Regions from separate parts of the Streptomyces sp. NPDC059166 genome, predicted to be linked through region 3. Evidence: riboswitches for the same ligand, from Rfam matches in the RefSeq annotation. Region 3 holds a riboswitch; each other region holds the start of a gene.
What was found. Region 3 has a riboswitch for cobalamin ahead of ACFXOA_RS27940 (energy-coupling factor ABC transporter permease). Riboswitches for the same ligand answer to the same signal wherever they lie in the genome.
Positions count from the first base shown of each region.

Region 1: linked by a shared signal. The riboswitch ahead of ACFXOA_RS16470 (ribonucleoside-diphosphate reductase subunit alpha) and the one ahead of ACFXOA_RS27940 (energy-coupling factor ABC transporter permease) in region 3 are both predicted to bind cobalamin.
Region 2: linked by a shared signal. The riboswitch ahead of ACFXOA_RS14665 (cobalamin biosynthesis protein) and the one ahead of ACFXOA_RS27940 (energy-coupling factor ABC transporter permease) in region 3 are both predicted to bind cobalamin.
Region 4: linked by a shared signal. The riboswitch ahead of ACFXOA_RS21715 (ABC transporter substrate-binding protein) and the one ahead of ACFXOA_RS27940 (energy-coupling factor ABC transporter permease) in region 3 are both predicted to bind cobalamin.

Region 1 is NZ_JBHZCI010000019.1:35,981-40,146, reverse strand. It holds gene ACFXOA_RS16470 (ribonucleoside-diphosphate reductase subunit alpha) at 1-1,557, opposite strand, end outside; cobalamin riboswitch at 1,691-1,828, opposite strand; gene ACFXOA_RS16465 (GNAT family N-acetyltransferase) at 1,867-2,364, opposite strand; gene mctP (monocarboxylate uptake permease MctP) at 2,477-4,111, opposite strand; gene ACFXOA_RS16455 (DUF3311 domain-containing protein) at 4,108-4,166, opposite strand, start outside.
Region 2 is NZ_JBHZCI010000016.1:102,720-106,885, reverse strand. It holds gene ACFXOA_RS14675 (anion permease) at 1-1,246, shown strand, start outside; gene ACFXOA_RS14670 (hypothetical protein) at 1,259-1,480, shown strand; cobalamin riboswitch at 1,629-1,758, shown strand; gene ACFXOA_RS14665 (cobalamin biosynthesis protein) at 1,887-2,831, shown strand; gene ACFXOA_RS14660 (cobyric acid synthase) at 2,828-4,166, shown strand, end outside.
Region 3 is NZ_JBHZCI010000047.1:26,445-30,610, reverse strand. It holds gene cbiQ (cobalt ECF transporter T component CbiQ) at 1-722, opposite strand, end outside; gene ACFXOA_RS27945 (energy-coupling factor ABC transporter substrate-binding protein) at 729-1,097, opposite strand; gene ACFXOA_RS27940 (energy-coupling factor ABC transporter permease) at 1,097-1,807, opposite strand; cobalamin riboswitch at 1,836-2,021, opposite strand; gene ACFXOA_RS27935 (beta-galactosidase family protein) at 2,286-4,061, opposite strand.
Region 4 is NZ_JBHZCI010000029.1:9,488-13,653, reverse strand. It holds gene ACFXOA_RS21725 (ABC transporter ATP-binding protein) at 1-102, opposite strand, end outside; gene ACFXOA_RS21720 (FecCD family ABC transporter permease) at 99-1,184, opposite strand; gene ACFXOA_RS21715 (ABC transporter substrate-binding protein) at 1,274-2,305, opposite strand; cobalamin riboswitch at 2,376-2,563, opposite strand; gene ACFXOA_RS21710 (acyl-CoA dehydrogenase) at 2,801-4,166, opposite strand, start outside.

The DNA of each region.
Region 1 (4,166 bases), on a different contig from region 3:
GAGCCCCATCGCGCCCAGACCCACCGGCCTCCAGCGGGCGTTGGAGCGGCCCGCCTGCTCGGTCGGGTAGAAGTTGATGTCCACGACCCGGTCGAGGAAGGTCACCGCGGTGCGGACGGTGGCGTCCAGCCGCTCCCAGTCGACGGAGCCGTCGGCGACGAAGGCGCCCAGGTTGACCGAACCCAGGTTGCAGACCGCGGTCTCGCCGTCGTCGGTGACCTCGAGGATCTCGGTGCACAGGTTCGAGGAGTGCACGACCCGGCCGGGCTCGGCCGTCTGGTTCGCGGTCCGGTTGGAGGCGTCCTTGAACGTCATCCAGCCCTGGCCGGTCTGCGCGAGGGTCCGCATCATCCGGCCGTACAGCTCGCGCGCCGGCAGAGTCCTGCGGGCCAGGCCCTTCGCCTCCGCGGCGCGGTAGGCCGCGTCGAACTCCTCGCCCCACAGGTCGACCAGCTCGGGGACGTCGGCCGGGGAGAACAGCGACCACGTCCCGTCCGCGTCGACCCGGCGCATGAACTCGTCCGGGATCCAGTGCGCCAGGTTCAGGTTGTGCGTACGGCGCTGATCCTCACCCGTGTTGTCGCGGAGCTCCAGGAACTCCTCGATGTCCGCGTGCCAGGTCTCCAGGTAGACCGCCGCGGCGCCCTTGCGGCGACCGCCCTGGTTCACCGCCGCCACCGAGGCGTCCAGCGTCTTCAGGAACGGGACGATCCCGTTGGAGTGCCCGTTGGTGCCCCGGATCAGCGAACCCCGTGCCCGGATGCGGGAGTACGACAGGCCGATGCCGCCCGCGTGCTTGGAGAGCCGTGCCACCTGGTGGTAGCGGTCGTAGATGGAGTCCAGCTCGTCCTTGGGCGAGTCCAGGAGATAGCAGGACGACATCTGCGGGTGGCGGGTGCCGGAGTTGAAGAGCGTGGGGGAGGAGGGCAGGTAGTCGAGCCGGTTCATCAGGCCGTACAGCGCGGCCACCTCGCCCAGGGCGCGCTCGGAGTCGTCCTCGGCGAGCCCGGCGGCCACCCGCAGCATGAAGTGCTGCGGGGTCTCGACGACCTCCCGGGTGATCGGGTGGCGCAGCAGGTACCGGCTGTACAGCGTCCGCAGCCCGAAGTAGCCGAAGCGGTCGTCGGCGCCGTCGGCGAGCGCCCCGTCCACGAGGGCGTCGAGGGCGTCGGCGTGCAGCGAGACGAACCCGGCCGTGCGGTCCGCGATCAGGCCCTCACGGTGGCCGACGGCGACCGAGGCCGAGAAGGAGTCCGCGCCCTGGCCGGCCGCCTCGTCCGTGATGGCCAGGGTCAGGAGCCGTGCCGCCAGCCGGGAGTAGGCAGGGTCCTCCGAGATCAGACCGGCGGCGGCCTCGGTCGCCAGCCCGCGCAGCTCCGCCTCGTCCGCCCGGGCGCTCCGGCCGCGCAGCGCGGCGGCGGCGACCCGTCCGGGGTCGGTGTCGGGCAGGTCGGCGGTGAGGGCGGTCAGGGTCCGCAGGAGAGCGGTCCCGGGCGCGTCGGTCGTGAGGCCTTCGGATTCCGCTGCTGAAACCGGATCGGCTGGCGCGATGGTCACTGGGGCTTTCCCTCGCTCGGCTCGGGGCCTGCGGGAGCGGGGCAGCCGGGCACGGCGAGGCCCGGAGGGCAGCGCGGCGCGCGGCGTCCACCGGCCTTCCGCGAGGCCCGGACGTCTCGGCGCCCGGTTCGGTCGAGCCGGGCGCGCTGTCGACAGGTCCTCGGACTTCACGGGTGTGCGCAGGCACACCGGTCACACCGTTGCGGGACAGTTCCGGACTCACACCGGATTCCCCTGCGACGACAGCGAGGTCGAGCATACATGTGGGGGCTGCCGGTTGGAGCGGCCCCCACATGTTGTGTCGTGCGATCAGAGATCGAGCCGGTACGTGAGGAGTGGGCGGCCCGGAAGCGGGTTCCAGTCCCGGTCGGGAGTCCGTACGAAACCGAGGCGGCCGTAGAGGCGATGGGCCCCGAGCATGGCCGGATGCGTCGACAGGACGATCCTCGACAGCCCGGCGGTACGTGCCCGTTCGACGCACGCCCGTACGAGCGCCTCGCCGGTGCCCCGCCCGCGGGCCCGGGCGGCCACGGCCAGCATCCGGAACTCGGCCTCGCCGGGCCGGGCGATGTCCGCCCACGGGCTGCCGGGCGGGACGTAGGTGACGCCTCCCAGCAGCCGCCCGCGGGCATCGGACGCGACGAGCACCTCGGCCTCGGCGGCCCGCCGGCCGATCGCCCGGAGCTGCTCCAGGTAGGGGTCCTCGTCACCGAAGTCCAGAAGTGCGTCGCCGAGATAGGCCTGGGCCGTGATCTCGCCCAGCTCCTCGTACTGAGAGGGCCCGACCGGCCCGATCGACACGTCCATGGGAGCAGTCTCGCGCGTCATGGCGGATCTGCGCCCGGGTTCGCGGGGCGGGCCGCACATGAGGCGGCCCCGGCGGGAACTCGCTCCCGCCGGGGCCGCCTCGGGGCCGGGGTCAGTGACCGCCGGGGGCGCCCGCCGTGGCCGGCGGGAGCTCCGCCTTGACGCCGGGGTCGCCGATGTCCGCCGTGTAGTCGGACGGCGAGGTCTCGTCCACACCGGCCGGGGCCTTCATCGCGTTGAGCACGAAGGTCAGCACGACCACCACGACGACGTTCAGCACGAACGCGGTGAGACCGATGTAGCCGATCTCGCCGATGCCGGGTATCTCCTTCGAGGAACCGCCGAAGTGCTTCTGCGTCGGGCTGGCGACCCCGTACGCGGCCGCCGTGCCGTAGATCATGCCGACCGCCCAGCCGGCGATCAGGGCCCAGCGGTGGAACCAGCGGGTGAACAGGCCGCCCACCAGGGCCGGCATGGTCTGGAGGATCCAGATCCCGCCGAGCAGCTGGAAGTTGATCGCCACCGTCTTGTCCATGGTGAGGACGAAGACGAGCGCACCCACCTTGACCAGGAGCGAGACCAGCTTGGAGATCTTGGTCTCCTGCTCGGGCGTCGCGTCCGGCTTGAGGAAGTCCTTGTAGATGTTGCGGGTGAAGAGGTTCGCCGCGGCGATCGACATGATCGCGGCCGGGACCAGCGCGCCGATCCCGATCGCGGCGAACGCCACGCCCGCGAACCAGTCCGGGAACATGTTCTCGAAGAGCTGCGGAATCGCGAGCTGGCCGTTGTCCACCTTGATCCCGGCGGCGATCGCCATGAAACCGAGCAGCGCCAGCAGACCCAGCATCAGCGAGTACAGCGGCAGGATGGTGGTGTTGCGCCGGATCACCTCACGGCTGCGGCTGGAGAGCGTCGCCGTGATCGAGTGCGGGTACATGAAGAGCGCCAGCGCCGAGCCCAGCGCCAGGGTGGCGTAGCCCCACTGGCCCATCTCCCCGGGCACCAGTCCGGCGACGGGCTTGCCCGCGGCCTCGTTCTTCGCCGAGAACGCCTCGCCGGCCTTGGCGAAGATGTCGTCGAAGCCACCGAGCTTGATCGGGATGTAGATGATCGCCACCGCGATGACCAGGTAGATCAGGCCGTCCTTGACGAACGCGATGAGCGCGGGCGCGCGCAGCCCCGACGAGTACGTGTACGCGGCGAGTACGGCGAACGCGATCAGCAGCGGCAGGTCCTTGACGAACCAGTGCGTGGTCTCGCCACCGCCGACGCCCATCACGTCCAGTACGGCCTGGATGCCGACCAGCTGGAGCGCGATGTACGGCATCGTGGCGAGGATCCCGGTCAGCGCCACCGCCAGCGAGAGCCCCTTGGACCCGAAGCGGCCGCGGACGAAGTCCGAGGTGGTGACGTAGCCGTGCTTGTGCGAGACGGACCACAGGCGCGGCAGGAAGGTGAAGATGAGGGGGTAGACCAGGATGGTGTACGGGACGGCGAAGAAGCCGGACGCCCCCGCAGCGTAGATCGCCGCGGGTACCGCGACGAAGGTGTACGCCGTGTAGAGGTCACCGCCGAGCAGGAACCAGGTGACCCAGGTGCCGAACGACCTTCCGCCCAGGCCCCATTCGTCGAGGCTGGCCTCGTTCTCGGCCTTGCGCCAGCGCGCGGCCATGAACCCGATGACCGTGACGGCCAGGAAGAAGAAGATGAAGACGGCGAGCGCGACGCCGTTCACGCCGTCCTTCATGCCGACGCACCCCCCTTGCGGGCGCGCTGGTCACGCTGCCACAGCTTGTACGCGA
Region 2 (4,166 bases), on a different contig from region 3:
ACACATCACGCTGCTGCTCGCGATCGTGATCGTGACAGCTCTCGTGTTCGATTTCACGAACGGTTTCCACGACACCGCCAACGCGATGGCCACCACCATCTCCACCGGTGCCCTCAAGCCCAAGACGGCGGTCGCCATGTCCGCCGTGCTCAACCTCGTCGGCGCGTTCCTGTCGGTGGAGGTCGCCAAGACGATCTCCGGCGGGATCATCAACGAGGACGGCCTCAGAACCGAGGTCATCTTCGCCGCGCTCGTCGGGGCGATCCTGTGGAATCTGCTGACCTGGCTGGTCGGCCTGCCCTCGAGTTCCTCCCACGCCCTCTTCGGCGGCCTCATCGGCGCGGCGGTCATGTCGGCCGGCTGGTCCTCGATCAACGGCGGCACGGTCGTGACGAAGGTCCTGCTGCCGGCGATCGCCGCTCCCGTGGTCGCGGGTCTCGCCGCCCTGCTGGCGACGAAGCTGACGTACCGCCTCAACCGGAAGATCACCGACGAGGCACAGCTGAAGTCGACCGCCAAGGGCTACCGGGCCGGCCAGATCGCCTCCGCCGGTCTCGTCTCGCTCGCGCACGGCACCAACGACGCGCAGAAGACGATGGGCATCATCACCCTGGCCCTGGTCACCGGGGGTGTCCTCTCCCCCGGCTCCAACCCGCCGGTCTGGGTCATCGCCTCCGCCGGTGTCGCGATCGCGCTGGGCACCTACCTCGGCGGCTGGCGCATCATCCGCACCATGGGCAGCGGCCTCACCGATCTCCGTCCCCCGCAGGGCTTCGCGGCCCAGACGAGCGCGGCGACGGTCATCCTGGCCTCCTCGCACCTCGGCTTCTCGCTGTCCACCACGCAGTCCTGCTCCGGCGCCGTGATGGGCGCCGGTCTCGGACGCAAGGGGGGCGTGGTCCGCTGGTCCACCGCCACCCGGATGTTCGTCGCCTGGGGTCTGACGCTGCCTGCGGCGGGCCTGGTCGGCGCCGGCGCCGAGTTCCTGACCAAGCAGGGGGCCTGGGGCGTCGCGGTGGTCGCCGTGCTGCTCGTCGCGGGTTCCGGTGCCATCTGGATGCTGTCGCGCCGCAAGCCTGTCGACCACACCAACGTCAACGCGACCGAGGCGGAGCCGGCGGGCGTGATCACGACCGCCATCGCGGCCGTCACCCCGCCGCCCGTCGGTGTGGCCCCCTCGGAACTCAAGACCACCATTCCCGCTCCGGAGACCCAGGCCGACCCGGCCCGGCCGGCCACGGTGTAAGGACGGAACCGCATGAACATCGACTGGGCGGCACTCGCCTCCGTCTTCGGCGTCAGCCTCGTGGTCACCGTGGCGCTGGTCGGCCTCTTCACTCTCGGCATCACCGGCCTCGCCAAGCTGGTCCCGTCGGCACAGGGCGGTGGTGGCGGCGTCCTCGCACGCACCGGCGCGTACGCCTGCTTCGCGCTGTGCGCGGGGGCGGTCGCCTACGGGATCCATCTGATCGTGGCCTGACGGCCTCACCCGACGCACCGGGCCGGGACACACTTCGGGGGTCCCGGCCCGGTGTGCGTCCGCGCACACCGAACCCTCGCAGGTCAATGGCAGGTTGACGGGTATTCGCGGCGCGTGGTGGACTGCCGGAGCCATTCACGGCGACAGGAGAGGAAGCCGGTGCGAATCCGGCGCGGTCCCGCCACTGTCACCGGGGAGCAGCCTCCACACGGAAGTCACGGCCCGCACACGCGGACTGGAAGGCCGGAGGAACTGCGGATCCGGGAGCCAGGAGACTCTCGTCGCCGGTCACGTCGAACCAGGGCGCGGACCCTGAGTGAGGACATACGCCATGCCTGGCTGCCCTGCGTCGGTCGCCGTACCACCTGTCCCCCGGCCCCTCCGAGGCACGAGCGCGGGCTGAGCGGTGAGAGCCGACCGCGTCTTCGCGTACGGCGCCGCCGCCGGTCTGATCGGCGACCTGCTGCTGGGGGACCCCCGGCGGGGACACCCGGTCGCCGGTTTCGGGCGCGCCGCGGCGCGCGCCGAGAGCCTGCTGTGGCGTGACCACCGCGGCTGGGGCGCCCTGCACACGCTCGTCTGCGCGGGCGGCGCCGCGGGCACGGCCGCGCTGGCGGCCCGTGCCGTGCGCGACCGCCCCGTCCTGGCCGTCGCGCTGACCGCGGCCGCGACCTGGTCCGTCGTCGGGGGTACCTCGCTGGCCCGTGAGGCCCGTGCCGTCGGCGGCGCGCTGGCCGCGGGTGACATCGAGGCCGCCCGGGAGCGGCTGCCCCATCTGTGCGGCCGTGATCCGCAGGCGCTCGACGGTCCGGGGATCGCCCGCGCCGTGGTGGAGTCGGTCGCCGAGAACACCTCCGACGCCGTGGTGGGGGCGCTGGTGTGGGGTGCGATCGGCGGGGTGCCCGGACTCGTCGGTTTCCGGGCCGTGAACACCCTGGACGCGATGGTGGGGCACAGGTCGCCCCGTTACCTGCGCTACGGCTGGGCGTCGGCCCGGCTGGACGATCTCGCCGGCTGGCCGGGCGCCCGGCTGACCGCCGTCCTGGCGGTGGCGGCCGGCGGGCGCCCGCGCGAGGCGGTACGGGTCTGGCGCTCGGACGCGCCGAGGCATCCCAGCCCCAACGCGGGCCCGGTGGAGGCCTCGTTCGCGGGGGCGCTGGGTGTACGCCTCGGCGGGACCCTCGCCTACGGCGGGCGGGTCGAGCACCGGCCGGTGCTCGGCGGGGACACGGGCCGGGAGGTGCGCGTCACCGACATCGAACGCGCGGTGCGGCTGTCGCGCCGTGTGAGTGTGCTGGCCCTCGCGGTGTGCGCGGCGGGCCGGATCGCCATGGGACGGAGAGCGGGATGAGCGGCGGGCTGCTGGTCGCCGGGACCACGTCGGACGCGGGCAAGAGCGTCGTCACGGCCGGCATCTGCCGGTGGCTGGTGCGCCGGGGGGTGAAGGTCGCACCGTTCAAGGCGCAGAACATGTCGCTGAACTCCTTCGTCACCCGGGAGGGTGCGGAGATAGGCCGCGCCCAGGCGATGCAGGCACAGGCCGCCCGCGTCGAGCCGACGGCCCTGATGAACCCGGTGCTGCTGAAGCCGGGCGGCGACCGCTCCAGCCAGGTCGTCCTGATGGGGAAGCCGGTCGGCGAGATGAGTGCCCGCGGATACCACGGGGGACGGCAGGAGTCGCTGCTGGGCACGGTCGTGGACTGCCTGGAGCAGCTGCGGAGCACGTACGACGCGGTGATCTGCGAGGGCGCGGGCAGCCCGGCGGAGATCAATCTGCGGCGCACGGACATCGTGAACATGGGCATCGCCAGGGCCGCGGGCTTCCCCGCCCTGGTGGTCGGGGACATCGACCGGGGCGGGGTGTTCGCCTCGTTCTTCGGCACGACGGCCCTTCTCGCCCCCGAGGACCAGGCGCTGATCGCCGGATACCTCGTCAACAAGTTCCGCGGTGACGTCTCGCTGCTGGAACCCGGCCTCGACATGCTGCTCGGGCTGACCGGCCGGCCGGTGTACGGGGTCCTGCCGTACGCGCACGGGCTCGGCATCGACGAGGAGGACGGGCTGCGGGTCTCGATGCGCGGAACCGTACGGGAGTCGGTGGTGGCTCCCCCGCACGGCGAGGACGTGCTGCGGGTCGCCGTGTGCGCGGTGCCGCTGATGTCGAACTTCACCGATGTGGACGCGCTGGCCGCCGAGCCGGGTGTGGTGGTGCGGTTCGTGGACCGGGCGGAGGAGCTCGTCGACGCGGACCTGGTGATCGTGCCGGGGACGCGGGGCACCGTGAAGGCGCTGGCGTGGCTGCGGGAGCGCGGCCTCGCCGACGCTCTGCTGCGCCGGGCCGCCGAGGGGCGGCCCGTGCTGGGGATCTGCGGCGGGTTCCAGGCGCTGGGCCGGTGGATCGAGGACGACGTGGAGTCACGGGCCGGTCTGGTCGAAGGGCTCGGGCTGCTTCCGGTGCGGGTCCGCTTCGGCCGCGAGAAGGTCCTGGCGCGCCCGGCCGGTACGGCACTGGGGGAACCGGTGGAGGGGTACGAGATCCACCACGGGGTCGCCGAGGTGGACGGCGGCGAGCCGTTCCTCGACGGCTGCCGGGTGGGCGAGGTCTGGGGGACGCACTGGCACGGGTCGCTGGAGAGCGACGCGTTCCGGCGGGCGTTCCTGGGCGAGGTCGCCCGGGCCGCGGGGC
Region 3 (4,166 bases):
GTCAGGGCGGCGACCGCCGCGAGAAGGGTGGCGCTCGCCGCCACGAAACGGAGGGAGACGCGGGCCTCGGGCACCAGGACGCGCAGGGTGCCGTCGTATCCGCGCCCGGCCAGTCCCGACTGGAGACGAGCGGCCCGGTCGAAGGCCCGGACGAACGCGGTCGCTCCGAGGCCGCCCAGCGATCTCCAGGTCGCTGCCCGCGCGGTGTGACCGAGCCGCGCGGCCTGCGCCTCACGGACCCTGCGCATCGCGTCCAGCAGGAGGAAGCTCATGCGGTAGGTCACCAGGGCGACATCCACCACCGCAGCGGGCACACCCGCCCGTACCAGCCTCGGCAGCAGGTCGGACATCGGTGTGGTGAACGCGAGGAGAAGGACTCCCAGGGAAGCGGCGGACGTCCGCAACAGCAGCTCGGCGGCCCGGAACGCCCCGCCCGGAGCAAGGGCGACGAGCCCTCCGGGTCCGGCGACCTGCACCAGCAGAGTCCCCGCACCGGTCACGCAGAACCCCAGCGGGATCCGGTACGCGCGCCACAGCTGACGGGGGCTCACCCCCGCCGGCCCCAGCAGTGCCGCGACCGCGGTGACGAGAACCAGGGCGGCACCCGGCCAAGGCGGCAGCGAGATCGCCAGCACCGTGAGTCCCAGCCCGAGCACCGCCTTGTCGACGGGATGGCGGCGGCGCCAGCGACTGCTGTGCGCCGCCGCGTCGATCGGCAGCACAGGGGCTCAGGCCTCCCGCGTCGCGGACTCCCCGGGCTGCCCGGTCGCGGCGATGCCGTCCCGCCGGGCCAGGGCCAGCCGCTCGCCCTGCCGCCGGCCGCGCCGCACACCGAAGTAGTAGGCGAGCACCCCGGCGCCCAGAGCGGCCTGCAGGGCGAACAGCGCCGATTCGATCTCCCCGGACGGAGGCTCGTACAGCGGGGCGAACCAGGGCTCGTACCCGGGGTCGATCTCGGTGATCGCCGTCTCGGCCTGGGCGTCCGCCCCCGAGAAGGGCTCCTCCTTGCCGTCCCCCGAGCCCAGTGCCAGGGGCAGGACCGCCAGGGCGGCCACGAGCAGGAGCAGCAGGCCGTTGATCTTCGTGTTCCGGTTCATCACGCCACCGCTTCCGTCTTCTTCTCGTCCGTCCTGGTGCGGGCCCCGCCGCTGAGGAGCACGCCGAGCCGGGTCAGATCACCCCTGCTGGACTGCACCAGGAGACGCATGACCAGCACGGTCAGAAGGCCTTCGCTCACCGCGAGCGGGATCTGGGTGACGGCGAAGATGGAACCGAACTTCCCGAGCGCTCCGAGGAACCCGGTGCCCGGGTCCGGGAAGGCCAGGGCGAGCTGCGCGCTGGTGACGCAGTAGGTGGAGAGGTCGGCGACGAACGCGGCGAAGAAGACCGCGACCATCAGCGACACCCCGAGCCGGCGCAGCAGCCTGTAGACGGCGTAACCCGCCCAGGGGCCGGCGATCGCCATGGAGAAGACGTTGGCGCCCAGCGTGGTCAGCCCCCCATGGGCCAGCAGCAGGGCCTGGAACAGCAGGGTGATGGTCCCCAGGACCACCATGATCGGTGGACGGAAGAGGATCGCTCCCAGCCCGGTACCGGTGGGATGCGAACAACTGCCCGTCACCGACGGGATCTTCAGCGCGGACAGTACGAAGGTGAAGGCTCCGGAGGCCCCGAGGAGCAGTGTGCTCTCGGGGTTCTCCCGGACCTCACGGGTGAGTGAACGTACTCCGTGGACGACGAACGGCGCGGACGCGACACCCCAGGCGATCGCGTGCGCCGGAGGCAGGAAACCCTCGGCTATGTGCATGACTCAGAGACCCTCTCCAGCACCTCGTGGATGGTTGAAGTGCCTTGGCCGGTCTCCTGGCTTACGGGTGACACCGCCCGGATCTCCGCCTTCCCGGGTCACAAGGACCCAGTGGCTGCCCGCGAGGGCCGGAGCCGGACTTCCCGATCACAGTGGCGAGGGCCGCACCGGCATCACACCGGATTTCCCGTTCACCAAGGCGTGGCGACAGTAGTGGCAGTGAGGGGGCGATGACAAGCGGGCCCACCCGCCCGCACCTGCGAACACGTACCCCCACGGGGCCCCTGGGCGCGCTCCCGCGCAGCTTCCACGCGGTGCGGACCGGAGCGTCCCCGCAGGGGATCGGTGCACGCCGGCCCCGCCCGCCCGGCTGGACCCGCACACTCCGCCGGCGCCGGCGGAGTGTGCCGGTGCGAGGGCGGGGGCGGGCGCCGGACGCTCACCCGGGCGGCGGCCGCACGGTGCGCCGTGAGAGCGCTCAGCCCAGGTCCGGACTCTCACGCAGTTCGACGACCGGACGCTCCCGTCCGTCGAGTTCGAGCACCACGAACTCGTTGCGCCCCGCGCGCAGCAGCGGCCACGGGACGTAGAGCGTCCGCTGAGGCCCCCGCGCCTGCCAGTAGCGGCCCAGGCAGAATCCGTTGACCCAGACGTACCCCTTGCCCCAGCCGGGCAGTGCGAGATACGTGTCACCCGGCTGTTCCACCTCGAGGAAGCCCCGGTGGAACACCGGACCCCTGGAACCACCCGAATCCTCCGGAGCCGTGTCCCAGGACACCTTTCCGGGGGTTCCGTGCCCCAGCTCGATCGCGCGCGCGGACCAGCCGTGCAGCAGCTGCTGGGTGTGCAGGACGTTACGCACCCCCTTGCGGTCTCCCAGCCCCACGCCGTAGTTGACCCTGCCCATGGACTCCACCAGGAGCTCCACACGCGCCCGTCCGCCGTCCACCCGTACGCCCTCGACCGACTCGGTGCCGCCGCGCTCCACCACGCCCGCGGGCCGGCCGTCGACGAAGACGTGGGCCCGGTCGGCGAGCCCCTGGACCGAGAGCGCGTAGGGCCCGCGCGGACCGGGGATCCCGGACGAGTAGAGCACCAGCCCGTGGCTGATGCCGAGTTCCTCGAAGGAAGGCGGCACGGCGGCGCGCACCTCATCGCCCGAAAGATCATCCAGGACGTCGAACAGCGCCACAGCGGACTTGAGTTCCAGGGACGCGGGTGGCAACAGTGGTCCGGGGGACTCCGGTTCGGGCAGTGGACCGTCCGCGTATCGTGCGAGTACCTCACGGAACGCGCTGAACTTCTCCGTCACACCGCCCCGTTCGTCGATCGGCGCGTCGTAGTCGTAGGAGGTCACCGTCGGCAGGTACCCCTCACCCGTGGCCGGATCCCGTGAGTTGGCCCCCGCCCACGTCGAGAAGTTCGTCCCGCCGTGCGCCATGTAGAGGTTCACCGACGCCCCGGACTCCAGGATCTCCTCGAGTGTCGCCGCGGCGTCCGCGGGCTCCCGTACGACGTGCCCGGTGCCCCAGTGGTCGAACCAGCCGCACCAGAACTCCATGCACATGGGCGGGTCCAGCGGACGAAGACGCTTCAGGCTCGCGAACGCCTCGTCGGCACGGCTGCCGAAGTTCACCGTGGCCAGGTGTCCGGGAGCCGTCCCGCCGGTGAGGAAGAAGTCGTCCGGTCCGTCGGAGGTGAACAGCGGTACGTCGATGCCGCGCGCCCGCATTCCGCCGGCCAGGTGCTCCAGGTACCCGCGGTCCGTGCCGTAGGAGCCGTACTCGTTCTCGATCTGCGCCATCAGGACGTTCCCGCCCCTGGTGACCTGGTGTTCCGCCACGAGCGGGACGACCCGGTCCAGCCAGCGGTCGACATGGGCCAGATATCCGGGGTCCTGGCACCGCAGCGCCCGTACGGCGGGGTCGGAGAGCAGCCACCACGGCAGTCCGCCGTTCTCCCACTCCGCGCAGATGTAGGGCGACGGCCTGACGACGGCGTACAGTCCGGCCTCGCGTGTCGCGCGCAGGAACCCGTCCAGATCGGCGATGCCGTCGAAGTCGTACTCCCCGGGCCGCGGTTCGTGGAGATTCCAGGGGACGTACGTCTCCACGGTGTTGAGGCCCAGCGCGCGCAGCATCCGCAGCCGGTGCGGCCACTGCTCGGGCAGGACCCGGAAGTAGTGCAGCGCGCCGGACAGGACGCGCAGCGGACGGCCGTCGAGGGAGAACCCCTCGGGCGATGTACGGAACATGAGGGCTCTCCGGTGGGCATACCCGTGAAGGGTCAGTCGGACGAACGGACGTGCGGACGTGCGGTTCAGGCGGGATCGGCACCAGGTGCCGGGGATGCGGGACGT
Region 4 (4,166 bases), on a different contig from region 3:
GCTGACCCCGTCCAGCAGGAGTCTCCCTCCGGCCTCCCGGCTGACGCTCACGGCACGCAGCCCGTCGCCCGGGCCGCCCGCCCCGGGCGGCGGCGCCTTCATACGCCCCTCCGTGTGCGGTGGAGGATCAGGACGAAGACCGGCACGCCGACGAGCGAGGTGACCACACCGACCGGCACCTCCTGCGGTACGAGGACGGTCCTGGCCAGGGTGTCGGCCCAGACCATGAACACGGCCCCGGAGAGAGCGGTCACCGGCAGCAGCCTGCGGTGCCCGGCACCTGCCAGCGCCCGGGCCGCGTGCGGCAGCACCAGGCCGACGAATCCGATGGCACCGGCGGAGCTGACCAGGGCGGCCGTCAGGAGCGCCGTGGTGCAGAGCAGCACGGTCCTGGTGCGCCCGACCCGCACGCCGAGGGCCGCCGCCGCGTCCTGGCCGAACGCGAAGGCGTCGAGCGTGCGGGCGTGACCGAGACAGACCGCCAGCGCCACCGCCAGCACGGCGGCGCAGATCCTCACGTCGCTCCAGCCCGCGCCGCTCAGGGAGCCGAGCAGCCAGAAGAGCACGCCCCGTGTCTGCTCGGCGTCGGCGGCCGTCATCACGACGAACGAGGTGAGTGCGGAGAAGAGCTGCATGACCGCGACCCCGGAGAGGACGACCCGGTCGGTGGATCCTCCGAGCGTGTGGCTGAGCATCAGGACGAGCGCGAACGCGCCCAGCGCGCCGGCGAAGGCGCCGCCCGGGACGGAGACCGCTCCCCCGCCTGCGCCGAGGACCACCACCACGACGGCCCCGGTCGAGGCTCCCGAGGAGACACCGAGGACGAAGGGGTCGGCGAGCGGGTTGCGCAGCAGGGACTGCATCACCGCGCCGCACACCGCGAGTCCCGCTCCGCACACCGCGGCCAGCAGGGTCCTGGGCATGCGGAGGTTCCATACGATGCCGTCCCGGATCGGGGTCAGTCGTGCGTCGCCGATGCCGAGGTGCGAGGACACCACCGACCAGACGTCCGGGACGGAGATCCGGGCGGGGCCGATGGTGACGGCGACCGCGACGGACAGGACGAGGACGACCGGTCCGGTCGCCCACAGCAGGCCCCGGCGCACCGGGGACGTCGGCGTGTCGGCGGCTGCGCCGGTCGTCCCGTACCCGGGCGGCGCCCCGGTGCGCCTGCCGTGGACCACCCGGCGCACGGGCCCCGCCGGGCCCTCGACCGGACGCGTGCGCACCGGGCGGTCCGGCGCCTGCCCGTCCGGAACGTGTCCGTTCCCGGTCACCTGGCGAGCCCGAACGACCGCAGTCCGGCCGCGACGCGCTCGACACCCTCCACGGTCCGGATCGTCGGGTTCATCGCCTGGCCGCTCAGCAGGACGTACCTCTTGTGGCGGACGGCGTCCATGGTGCGGGTCACGGGATCGTTCTCGAGGAACTCGATCTTCTTCGCGGCGCTCTCGGCGGTCTGCGACCGCCGTGTCAGATCGCCGATCACCAGGACGTCGGGGTTGCGGTCCGCGACCGTCTCCCAGCTGACCTGCGGCCATTCCTCGTGCGTGTCGTGGAGGACGTTCCTCGCGCCGAGTTCCCCGGTGATCACGCCGGGTGCCCCGCAGCATCCGGCCATGTAGGGAGCCTCGGCGTTCGCGAACCAGTAGAGGAGGGTGGTGTCCGACGCCTTGATGCCCGCGGTCGCCTTCGCGATCCGGGCCCGCAGATCCGCCACCAGCTTCTCCCCGCGCTCGGGCACCCCGAACACGGCTGCCAGGTCCCGCACTTCGCCGTAGACCGCGTCCATCGTCAGTGGCTCGGTCCGGGCGCCGTCCCCGCCTCCGCTGTTGTCCTTGCCCGAGCAGTCGGCCGGTGACAGGTACGACGGCACGCCCAGCTCGTCGAACTGTGCGCGGGAGGCCACACCGCCCTTGCCCAGCGTGGACTCGAAGGAAGCGGTGACGAAGTCGGGTTCCTCGTCCAGGACCCGTTCGTAGGAGGGCCGGTTCTCGGCGATCCGGTCCACCGCGGCCTCGTCCTTCTCCAGGCCCTTCATCACCGGATCCGTCCAGGTCGCGGTTCCGGCGATCCGGTCGGCGAGTCCCAGGGACAGCAGGATCTCGGTCGATCCCTGGTCGAGGGAGACCGCGCGGCGTGGCGGCTGGTCGACGGTCACCGTGCGGCCGCAGTTCTCCAGGGTGACGGGGAAGCCCGCGGCGGAGGGCGTGCGCGCGGCACCGTCCGACGCCCCGCCTCCCCCGCCACACGCGGCCAGCAGGGCAAGTCCGGTGATGAGCACGGATGTTCGGCGTACGGTCATGGCTATGTGCGGCACAGGGTCCCTCTGCGTCCGGGGCTCATGCGCGGAGCCCGCTACGGCGTACGCTCCCGGTGAGGAAGCGGGTGCCAGCAGGTCTTCGGACTCGGGGTCGTCCGGACGGAGCGCCTTCCCATTGCACCCGAGAGTGCCCCAGTGGCCTTGGCTCCGCCCGTCCCCCTCACCGCTGCGCGTCAGCTCCGGATTCACACCGGATTCCCTGACTCCCGACGGAGTGTGACTGGCTTCTGCAAGCTATCACGCACCTTGGCACCCGGAATCCAGCCGGTGGGCGGGTGCGCCGGGGCCCCGGGACACCGCACCGGCCCACCTCTCCTCAGCGCGGGAGACGAACCGATTCGCCGTGGCCGCGACCCGGGCGACCACCGCGACGGGCCAGCAGGGACACCGTGCCCCAGTAGGCCAGGAGGACCACGCGCAGCCCGAGGATCTCCAGCCTCTCCCCCGCACACGCCGTCAGTCCGGCGCGCCGGGGGTTCAACGGGCGCTCCCACGCGGCTCGTTCCAGGGTGCCGACGGATCGTCGTAGGCGTCCGCGTAGCCGGGCCCGGCGATCGGCCAGTCGGCGAGCAGTTCCCCGGGCAGAGCAAAGGAGGCCGCCAGTTCGGGGGCGTGGGCGGCTACCGCCGCGATCAGTTCCTCGGCTTCCCCCGGCAACTCGTCCACCTGCCCGGCCGTCAGGAAACCGGCGGCCAGGAGATCGCCGCTGTTGCGGGACACCCACTCGATCGCGAACAGCCGCTCCAGCTCACCGAGCCGGTCCCTGGCGAATCCGTGGGGCAGCGCGGCACGAGCCTCGTCACAGGCCCGGAACGCCTGGTGGTAGGCGTACGCCTCCACACCGCGCACAGCCGCGCCCGAGGCGGCGTTCCACTGCCCCAGGGGGTCGGAGCCGGACGCCCCGAGCGCGCGTTCGCCGGCGCGGGCGAACCAGATGTGCTGGAGGGCCGCGAGCAGTCCGTCCAGGAATGCGGGCTCGGCGAGGGCGCCCGGCCGGGCGGGGACCGGATCGCGGGGGCCGCCCGGCTCCGGGGCCAGGAGCATGTCGGCGGCGGCCTTCGCGTACAGGGCGATGTTGTCGCCCTCCGCGGTGATGGCTCCCTCCACCCCGGTGACGAGTTCGGTCATGCCGTTGTTCTCCAGCAGCGCCTGCGCCCCGCAGCGTTCGCGGCTCTCGACGATGACCTCGCGCGCCCGCCAGGTGATCCACGCCTTCGCCACGTCGACGAGCCGCCCCGCCTCCGTCCGGCCGTCCTCGTCCGTACAGGAGTCCCAGCGCTCCATCGCCGTCCGGGAGAGCAGGGTCATGGCGAAGACCGTGGCCATGGCCGACGCGAGCGGACCGTGGTGGGTACGGTGCGTGTTCACCGGAACCGGGGGCATGCCACGGCTGCCGGAGATCATCCGGTGGCCGCCGTACCGTACGGCGACGGCCAGTGCGGCCCGGGCCGAGCCCGCCGCGCAGGCGCTCATGGCGATCCGCCCCGGTGTGACCCGGCCGATCGAGGCGAGGAAGCGCCGCCTCCGGTCGCCCGGACCGGTACGGAAGTCCCCCTGTCCCGCTGCCTCCTCACCGGACTCCAGGAGGGCGTCGCGGGGCACGAACAGCCGGTCGAACGAGGTCAGGCAGTGGTCCACGGGACTGCCCATACGGGCAGGCAGCCGCCGTACCCGGACCCCGGGGAGCGCCTGTACCCCGTCGTTGAGCGGCACCAGGAAGAGGCGTACCCCGTGATCCGCTCCGTCGGCGACCAGCCGCGCGGCGACCAGCCCGGACTTGGCGCCGCCCGCAGGACTGGTGTTGGGCATGAACTTCTGCGCACCCGCGTTCGGCGTGTGCAGG